DNA from 4 places in the Streptomyces sp. NPDC002680 genome. Region 1 is predicted to be linked to each of the others. Evidence: riboswitches for the same ligand, from Rfam matches in the RefSeq annotation. Region 1 holds a riboswitch; each other region holds the start of a gene.
What was found. A riboswitch is a leader RNA that binds a small molecule or an ion and turns the genes downstream of it on or off. The one in region 1 is predicted to bind cyclic di-AMP.
Positions count from the first base shown of each region.

Region 2: another riboswitch for cyclic di-AMP. It lies ahead of ACFYXF_RS18905 (peptidoglycan DD-metalloendopeptidase family protein); the one in region 1 lies ahead of ACFYXF_RS30610 (C40 family peptidase).
Region 3: another riboswitch for cyclic di-AMP. It lies ahead of ACFYXF_RS26215 (transglycosylase family protein); the one in region 1 lies ahead of ACFYXF_RS30610 (C40 family peptidase).
Region 4: another riboswitch for cyclic di-AMP. It lies ahead of ACFYXF_RS24825 (transglycosylase SLT domain-containing protein); the one in region 1 lies ahead of ACFYXF_RS30610 (C40 family peptidase).

Region 1 covers NZ_JBIAQP010000012.1:268,936-271,128, forward strand. Annotated here, with positions in the region: gene ACFYXF_RS30605 (ATP-binding protein) at 1-405, shown strand, start outside; gene ACFYXF_RS30610 (C40 family peptidase) at 611-1,084, opposite strand; cyclic di-AMP (ydaO/yuaA leader) riboswitch at 1,088-1,299, opposite strand; gene ACFYXF_RS30615 (hypothetical protein) at 1,650-1,958, opposite strand; gene ACFYXF_RS30620 (ATP-dependent Clp protease proteolytic subunit) at 1,966-2,193, opposite strand, start outside.
Region 2 covers NZ_JBIAQP010000006.1:450,878-453,070, reverse strand. Annotated here, with positions in the region: gene ACFYXF_RS18910 (alpha-galactosidase) at 1-597, shown strand, start outside; cyclic di-AMP (ydaO/yuaA leader) riboswitch at 890-1,067, shown strand; gene ACFYXF_RS18905 (peptidoglycan DD-metalloendopeptidase family protein) at 1,072-2,082, shown strand.
Region 3 covers NZ_JBIAQP010000010.1:120,663-122,855, forward strand. Annotated here, with positions in the region: gene eno (phosphopyruvate hydratase) at 1-327, opposite strand, end outside; gene ACFYXF_RS26215 (transglycosylase family protein) at 653-1,345, opposite strand; cyclic di-AMP (ydaO/yuaA leader) riboswitch at 1,349-1,520, opposite strand; gene ACFYXF_RS26220 (transglycosylase family protein) at 1,716-2,193, opposite strand, start outside.
Region 4 covers NZ_JBIAQP010000009.1:280,244-282,436, reverse strand. Annotated here, with positions in the region: cyclic di-AMP (ydaO/yuaA leader) riboswitch at 636-801, shown strand; gene ACFYXF_RS24825 (transglycosylase SLT domain-containing protein) at 805-1,296, shown strand; gene ACFYXF_RS24820 (HAD family hydrolase) at 1,313-2,158, opposite strand.

The DNA of each region.
Region 1 (2,193 bases):
GCCGCCCGCGCATATGTGGCCAACGTCCTGGCGGAATGGGGTCTGTCAGGTGAGAGTGAAACCGCCGACACCATCCGTCTGATCGTCTCGGAACTCGCCACCAACGCCGTACAGCACACCTTCGGGTTGTCACCCACCTTCACGGTGGACGTCGCCCTCGACCGTGACGAACATCTGCGCATCGGGGTCACCGACAGTCACCCGCGCTTCCCCAAGCGACTGCCCGCCGCCGTGCAGCAGGACAACGGGCGCGGGATGGTCATCATCCGCTGGCTGATCGCCGAGTCGGGCGGCAGACTCCGCGTCCGCCCCACTCGCGAGGGCGGCAAGACGGTGTCGATCGAACTCCCGTGGACGGCTCCGGCCCGGCCCCCGGTAACGGCGGCGGGTCAGCAGGAGCCGTAAGGAGCGGTAAGGACGCGTCAGGAGCAGGACCGGTTCGGCCCTGGACGACGGGGCTTCGGCCTGCCGTACGTCCGTCGCGTCGGGGATTCGTCACCGACGCGCTCGATCCCGAGGTGCTGCTGCGGCCCGCTGTGCCGGGGCGACCGGCCGACGGGCCCCGGGGCGGTACGGCGGCTCCGGAAACCGCCGTACCGCCCCGGGCAGGTCAGCTGACCCGGCCGTACCAGACGCTCTTCGTCCAGATCTTCTGGAGCTTCACGACGTCCCCGGTCTTCGGGGAGTGCCAGATCTTTCCCTTCCCGGCGTAGATGCCCACGTGGTAGACGTTCGAGCCCGAGTGGAAGAAGACCAGGTCCCCGCCGCGGCGGCTCTTGGCGGAGATGTGCTTGGTCTTGTTGTACTGGGCCGCCGCCGTACGAGGCAGCTTCTTGCCCGCCTTCTTGTACGAGTACAGCGTGAACCCTGAGCAGTCGAACCTGTTCGGTCCCGTGGCACCGTACTTGTACGGAGAGCCCTTCTTGGAGGCCGCGATCTGAAGTGCCTTCGTCGACGGCGCGATTGCCGCGGCCTCGGTCGCGACTCCCGGTATCACCAGGGTGCCGCCCACGGCGGCGAGGGTGAGGGCCGAGGCCGTGCCGGCTCGGGACATCATCGACGGAACACGATTGAGCGCAGACATGCGCAACCCTTCGTCAGCCGCCTGTGAAGGATGACCTGTCGGATTCGGGCTGGCGAAGTTGCCCGGCCGCTGACGCGGCTTCACCCCAAGGGCTGCTCGGCCCGGTCATGGCGTGACCGTTCCGGCGACCCGTCGTGCCTGGGTCCTCCACTCCTGCCGATGCACATCTGTCGACCGGTCATCCGGGCGGCGGCAGGACTCGGCGTCCACCCGGATCGCCCCGCCGTTGTGGCGGGGGCTTGTCGTCAGGAAGGGATCTTGGCTCATGGAAGTAGGAAAATCCCAATGGAATCAGGGCTTTGTGGCGTTACTCACCCGTGACCCATTCGGGTGGACACCCGTACCCTCGGACCAATTTGGCGAGGGTCGCGCACCCCCGGACCAGCGAGGAAACATCGCGGTTCCGGCTGCGAACTACGCGCGTCGCGCAAGTTGAACGGGCCGACTGGGGGACATGTCACTACGCCGAACGGGGGATGTCATCCAGTCACTCCCCGGCTCGTTCCGGACACTCCGTCGCCGGGACGGACGGGCCCGTCCGATACGGGTCCGCCGGCCGGGTGGGTCAACTGGCGGGCTCACGCGGAACGGTGACACGCGCCGTTCGACGCTCCCCGTCGAGAACGCGCAGCGCACGCGCCAGCGTATGGGCATGCACCTCCGCCTCGCCACGCTGATGCATCAATTCGAGCGCGTCCCGCAGCGCCACCGCCTTGGCGACCAGAGCCTGCGCGGCCCGCAGTCCGCGGTACGTGTCCCCGTGATAGGCCGGGTTGATACGGCCGAGTAGATCGGCCACTTCGAGGTAACGGTCGATCAACTCGCCCTCCGCGCGCGTCAGGGCGGGCAGCGGAGGCAGTTCGGGCGGAAGCATCGGTGGCTCACCTCGTGCCGGGGGCGGGGTCCGAGGACCTGCGGCTGGGTACGACCCGGTCCACCAGCCCGTACTCCAGGGCGGCCTGCGCGTCGAGGATCTTGTCTCGCTCGATGTCCGCGGCGACCCGCTCCGGGCTCTGTCCGGTGTGCCGTACGAGCAGTTCCTCCAGCAGGGTACGGATCCGGCCCATCTCCTGTGCCTGAATGGCGAGATCGCTCACCTGGCCCTGGAT
Region 2 (2,193 bases), on a different contig from region 1:
GGCGGCGGTGGCCGGATCGACCTCGGGGTCCTCGCCCGTACGGACCAGGTGTGGACCTCCGACAACACGGATCCGCTGGACCGGCTCGCCATCCAGGAGGGCTTCAGCCAGATCCATCCGGCGCGGGTCATGGCCGCCTGGGTCACCGACAGCCCGAACACCCAGCTCAACGGCCGGGTCAGCTCGCTGCGGTTCCGGTTCGTGAGCGCGATGGCCGGGGTGCTCGGCGTCGGCGGCGACCTCACCGAATGGACCGAGGAGGAACTGGCCGAGGCGGGGGAGTGGGTGGGGCTGTACAAGGAGATCCGGCCCGTCGTGCAGCGCGGCGACCTCTACCGGCTGCGACGGCCGACCGGCGGACTGAGCGCGGTGCAGTACGTGCTGGGGGACGAGATCGTCGTCCTCGCCTGGCTCCAGGCGCAGCACCACGGTGAGCCGCTCCCGGCGCTGCGACTGCGCGGACTCGACCCCTCGGCGACGTACGAATGCCGCGAAACGGGCGAAGTCCACCGGGGTGCCGTGCTGTTGCACCACGGGCTGCGGACCGGGCTCAAGGGTGACCTTGATGCGGCAATTTTCCGTCTGCGTCGCATCTGATCCTCCTGCCCGATATGGCGCCTATGGTGCCTTCATTCCAACTCGCCTGGGAATAAAGGTTGCTGTGAATCGGGCGAGTGAGCAGCGTCATATCCGTGACCGTGTGTCGCCGTCATGTTCACGTAATTTCGGCGTGTTTTAAGGGAGTTCGAGGGGCGGAAAGATCCGTAATTCACGGACAGTGACCGGGAATTCTGGGGAGGACCACAGGAAACCCGTACACAGGGAACCCGAGGCTTGTTTCTGTGCGTCTTGGTCGCTTACGTTCGCCACCAATCCGGACGGACGCCCAATCCTGCCGCCGCCCGGAGCCCGCATCGAACACCCGACAACGGCAGGAGCGGGGGACCCACAGGTAGAACGCCTGTTCCGGTCTCTGGAACAGGCTTGGGGTTAAGTCACGTTCAGGCGTGGCCGGACATCTCCAGTCCGCACCCGACAGCTCACCTCGCAGGCGACGGAGAGGAATTCGTCATGCCCGCGAAGGGTAAGCACCGCCGTCCGAAGTCCCAGCGTTTCACTCGTTCGATAGCCGTTGCCGGAACCGGCGGAGCGGCTCTCGCCCTGCCGCTTCTGGGAGCCACCGGGGCCCATGCGGCCACGGCGGAGTCAACCGCCCAGTCCGTTTTCTCGCTTTCGGAATCGGCCAAGTCCGTATCGGCCGAGTCCGTTTCCGCGAAGACGGAAAAGGCCGGAAAGGCCACCGCTTCCACGCCTTCCGCCGCCAAGAAGGCAAGCGTCAGGACCTACTCGGTCCAGGCCGGCGACTACCTCTCGAAGATCGCCCAGGAGCAGAGCGTCAGCGGCGGCTGGCGGAAGCTCTACTCGGACAACCGGACCGCCATCGGCTCCGACCCGAGCCTGATCCACCCCGGTCTGAAGCTGACGATCGGCAAGAAGGCCGCGTCGACCTCTTCGCCCTCTTCTTCTTCCTCCTCCTCGTCTTCGACGAAGTCGAAGTCGTCCTCCTCGAAGTCGACCCAGACGGCGACGTCCAAGCCGGCCGCCGAGAACGCGAAGGCCGACACCTCGACGACGACCGAGGCCGCCGACACCAGTGGCTCCAGCAGCTCCAGCGGCTTCACCCTCCCCGTGGCCGGTGCCACCATCGGCACCGCCTACCACGTGGCGGGCAGCATGTGGTCCAGCGGTTACCACACGGGCGTCGACTTCGTCGTCCCGACCGGCACCTCCCTCAAGGCTGTCGGCGCCGGCACGGTCGTCTCCGCGGGCTGGGGCGGCGCGTACGGCAACCAGGTCGTCATCAAGCTCGCCGACGGCTACTACGCCCAGTACGCCCACCTCTCCCAGCTCTCCGTCTCGGCCGGTCAGACCGTGACCGAGGGTCAGCAGGTCGGCCTCTCCGGTGCCACCGGCAACGTGACCGGACCGCACCTGCACTTCGAGATCCGCACCACCCCGGACTACGGCTCCGACGTGGACCCGGTCGCGTACCTCCGCTCGAAGGGCGTCGCCGTCGGCTGACGCCGACTCCTCACGAGGACAGCCGCCGAAGGCCGGACCCCGATCCCCGGGTCCGGTCTTCGGCGTGTCCGAATGTGTACCTCCATGATCATCGCATTGCAGTCTTGTGGC
Region 3 (2,193 bases), on a different contig from region 1:
GCCGAGGGAGCCCTTGTTGTCGGTGGCGTCCAGGTCGAACATCGCCTGGTCGATCAGCCGCTGCTCGGTGGCGTCGTAGCCGACGAGCTCCGGGCCGATCTGCTCGATGACGGCGAGGACGGCCTTCTCGACACCCTTGCCGAGGTAGCGGTTGGGGTCACCGTCGCGCAGCTCGATGGCCTCGAAGGCTCCGGTGGAGGCGCCGGACGGGACGGCGGCACGACCGGTGCTGCCGTCATCGAGGCCGACCTCGACCTCGACGGTGGGGTTGCCTCGCGAGTCGAGGATTTCCCGGGCTACGACGACGTCGATGGACGGCACGAGCATCTCCTTCTGGGATGTGACGCGGGTACGCGGGGCTTTTTCGCGGCCCTGCGGGATGAGCCTAACCGTCCGAGGGCGATCGGCCAGCCGTCCGCCCACCCCATGGACGGAACATGGACGGAACCGAGGGTAAACATTGTTCCTCAGGGAAACAAAAAGCCCCGCCCCGGTGCGTACGGGGGAACACGCACCGGAGCGGGGAGCCCGTGGGGGACGGGGGTGACCCTCACGAGGCCTTCACTATGGAGGGCACGGATGTGAGGGCGCTGTGGTTCACCTTCGCGCCGACTGTTATTTGGGGGATGTGCCGGCGGGCAGGTGACCGGGGTCAGCTGAGGTGCAGCTGCTGGCCCGGGTAGATGAAGTCGGCGTCGTCGATGATGTCCTTGTTCAGCTGGAAGAGCTTCGCCCAGCCGCCCTTGACGTCGTGCGCCTCGGCGATCGCGCTCAGGGTGTCGCCCTTGACGACCTTGTACTCGCCGTCGCCCTTCTCGACCTTCTTGCCGGTCGGGGTGGTGACGGTCTTCTTCACGGCGGGCCGCTCCTGCGAGCGGGAGGCCGACTGCTCGTCGGTGGAGCGGGTGGTGGTCTCGCTCGTACCGGTGCTGGTGCTGGTACCGCTGTCCGAGCTGCTGCCTCCGTCGTAGGAGGCGCTGGACAGGCCCGTGCCGCAGACCGGCCAGGCACCCTTGCCCTGGCCCGCGAGGACCTTCTCGGCGACGGTGATCTGCTGGGACTTGGAGGCCTGGTCGGCGGTGGAGGCGTACGCCGTGCCGCCGTACGCGGCCCAGGTCGAGGCGGAGAACTGCAGACCGCCGTAGTAGCCGTTGCCGGTGTTGATGGACCAGTTGCCGCCGGACTCGCACTGGGCGACCGTGTCCCACTCGGCGGAGGTGGCGGCGGAGGCCGAGCCGGCCGCCAGGAGCGGAGCGGCGACGGCGGCACCGGTCACACCGGCGATGGCGACGACACGGGTGGCCTTGGACGGGCGACGGTGCTTGCCCTTACCGGTAAACAGCATGCGTGATCCCCTCACCGACGCCTGCGAGGTGAGCTGTCGGGTTCGGGCCGGTTGAGTTGCCCGGCCGTACGCCCCTTTCGGGCGGCGTACGACTTAACCCCAAGCCGCTCCGGCCAACTGCCCGGTGCGGCACTTACCTTGGGTCCCCCGCTCCTGCCTACGGCGCTTGAAAGCGACGACTGTTCCCGTCCGGCCGTTGGCAGGATTCGGCGTTGCGACCGGCGGGGCCCACTGTGGCGGGCGTTGACGACCGTAAACAGGTGATCCCCTGAAATACAAAGACGATCAGGGCTTCTGAGACCTATCTCTCACTGCATTTATAACGGACATTCAGCGCGAAGCGGGACGGGAGGCGGGACGCGAACTCCGGCTAGTTTTGCCCCGGTTCGGCACCGACTTCGAGGGTCTGACCGGGGAGGATGTGATTCGGGTCGGCACCGAGGAGGTCCCGGTTCTCGGCGTACAGCTCGGACCATCCACCCTCGACGCCAAGGGAGTCGGCGATCCCGCACAGGGTGTCGCCGGGACGGACGGTGTACGACCCTTCCACGCTCTGCCCGGAGTTGCCCTGTTCCCCACCCTTTGTAACGTCAGTGGATGAGTTGTCGGTTTCTTGTGGGGCCGCCGGGCTCGATGACGAGGGGGCCGAGTCGGTCGTCGCCTTGACGGAGGGCGAGGACTCGGAGGACTTGACCGAGGACGAGGGGGTGGGCGTAGGAGTCGGCGTAGGCGCAGCTGACGTCGAAGTCGACTTCGGCGTCGCGGACGACGAGGACGCGCCGCCCTCCTCCTCCGCCACGCCCGTGTCGACGTTGGCCGCACTGGTGTCCTTGCCGAGCCCGGACAGC
Region 4 (2,193 bases), on a different contig from region 1:
TCTCCTGTCTGCTGGTGTCTACTGGCGGTCACACGGTGTGTCGATAGGTCGCTGCCATCACTCAAGTCAGCGTATCCGGTCACGTTTCGATCACCACGAGCGCCCGCCCGTCCAGGCCAGGCGGTATCGGATCACGACCGGAATGTTTTTGATCAGCCCATAAGTATGGACATTCATAAACATCCCGCGCCCCACCCGTCACACCAGTGATCGCACCCGCGCATACGCCACCACCTCCCTGACGGCACCCTCCGTACCCGTCGCTACGACAACGACGCGCATCGCACGAGAGGTTCCGCCCGCCCGACTGACACACCCACAAGAAGCATAAAAACCCTAAAAACCCCTATTCACCCCACTCATCTCACCCAGACCACGACTACCCCCACCCCGTGATTCGAGTCACTCCAAATTCCGGCCCCCACCACCCCCTCCCCCGCAAACTCCCCATTCGCAAAAGGCAAGTTACTCACCACCCCTCTCCGCGCATCCGCCCGTTTTGTCCACAACGTGCGCCCCAAATGACCAAGTCCTATGCTTCCGCCCCTTGTTCCACGCGTGTGCTCTCGCATACGTTCTCGCCACGCCGGGCGGATCGCCGAATCCTGCCACCGCCCGCAGAGCACCATCCCACCCACCCACACGTGACTCACGCAGGCAGGAGCGGGGGACCCAGGTAAGCCGCCGGTCCGGGCACGACGCCGGAGCGGCTAGGGGTGAAGTCGCGCGCCGAGCAGGCGCCCGGCCGGGCATCTCCCGCCCGAACCCGACAGCTCACCTCGTAGGCGTCGGAGAGGACTCAGCATGCCCGCACGAGGTCAGCACCAGCGCGCGAGAACCACCCGCCGCCCGCTCACGCGCACAATCGCCATCACCGGAACGGCCGCCGCAGCCCTGGCCTTTCCCTTCCTGACCGCGACAACGGCATCAGCCGCACCGTCGTCCGCCGCGTCCGTGTCGTCGGCGACGAACTACGCGAACAACCTGGACGGCTGGATCCGCGAATCGCTCGACATCATGGCGCAGAACGGAATCCCGGGAACGTACGACGGCATCTACCGCAACATCATCCGCGAGTCCTCGGGCAACCCGAACGCCATCAACCTCTGGGACTCGAACGCGGCAGCCGGCACCCCCTCCAAGGGTCTCCTCCAGGTCATCGACCCGACCTTCGCCGCCTACCACGTCGCCGGCACCTCGTACGACCCCTACGACCCGATCGCGAACATCACAGCGGCCTGCAACTACGCGGCGGCGCGATACGGCTCGATAGACAACGTGTACGGGGCCTACTAGGCCGGCCGACCCGCCCTCACCGCCACACCCCGGTCCCGTACCCGTCCCCGTCCCCGGCTCCGAACAGCCGCTCCAGCACGACCGCGATCCCGTCGTCCTCGTTCGAGAGGGTGACCTCGTCCGCCACCGCCTTGAGTTCGGGATGGGCGTTGGCCATGGCCACCCCATGGGCCGCCCAGTCGAACATGGGGATGTCATTGGGCATGTCGCCGAAGGCGATGGTGGCGGACGAGGCCAGCCCGAGGTACTCGGCGGCGAGCGCGAGCCCCGTCGCCTTGGTGATGCCGCATGGCTGGAGTTCGACGGTGCCCGGCCCCGACATGGTGACGGTCGCGAGCGAACCGACCGCTCCACGCGCCGCCGACGCCAACTCGTCGTCGGACAGCGACGGGTGACGCAGCAGCACCTTGCTGATGGGCGCGGCCCACAGGTCGTCCCGATGCGGCACCCGTACGGCGGGCAGCGTCGGGTGCGGCATCAGGTAACCGGGTTCGATGAGCGTCAGCCCGTCGACACCGTCCTGGTCCACGGCGGCGTACACCTGCCCGACCTCGGCCTCGATCTTGCCGAGCGCGGTCTCCGCCAGCTCCTGGTCCAGGGTCACCGACCACAGCAGACGGTCCGCGCCGGCGTCGTACAACTGCGCGCCCTGTCCGCACACCGCGAGCCCCCCAGCCCCGAGGTCGTCGAGCAGCGGCCGGACTCTCGGCGCCGGCCGTCCCGTCACCACCAGATGCCGGGCGCCGGCGGCCGTGGCACGCGCCAGCGCGGTCCGCGACCGGTCGGAGAGCGTGTCGTCGGCACGCAGGAGCGTTCCGTCCAGGTCCGTGGCGATAAGTGTGTATGAGGTGGGAGCGGCCATGATCCAGAGAATACGGATCGTTCGGCACATCGGTC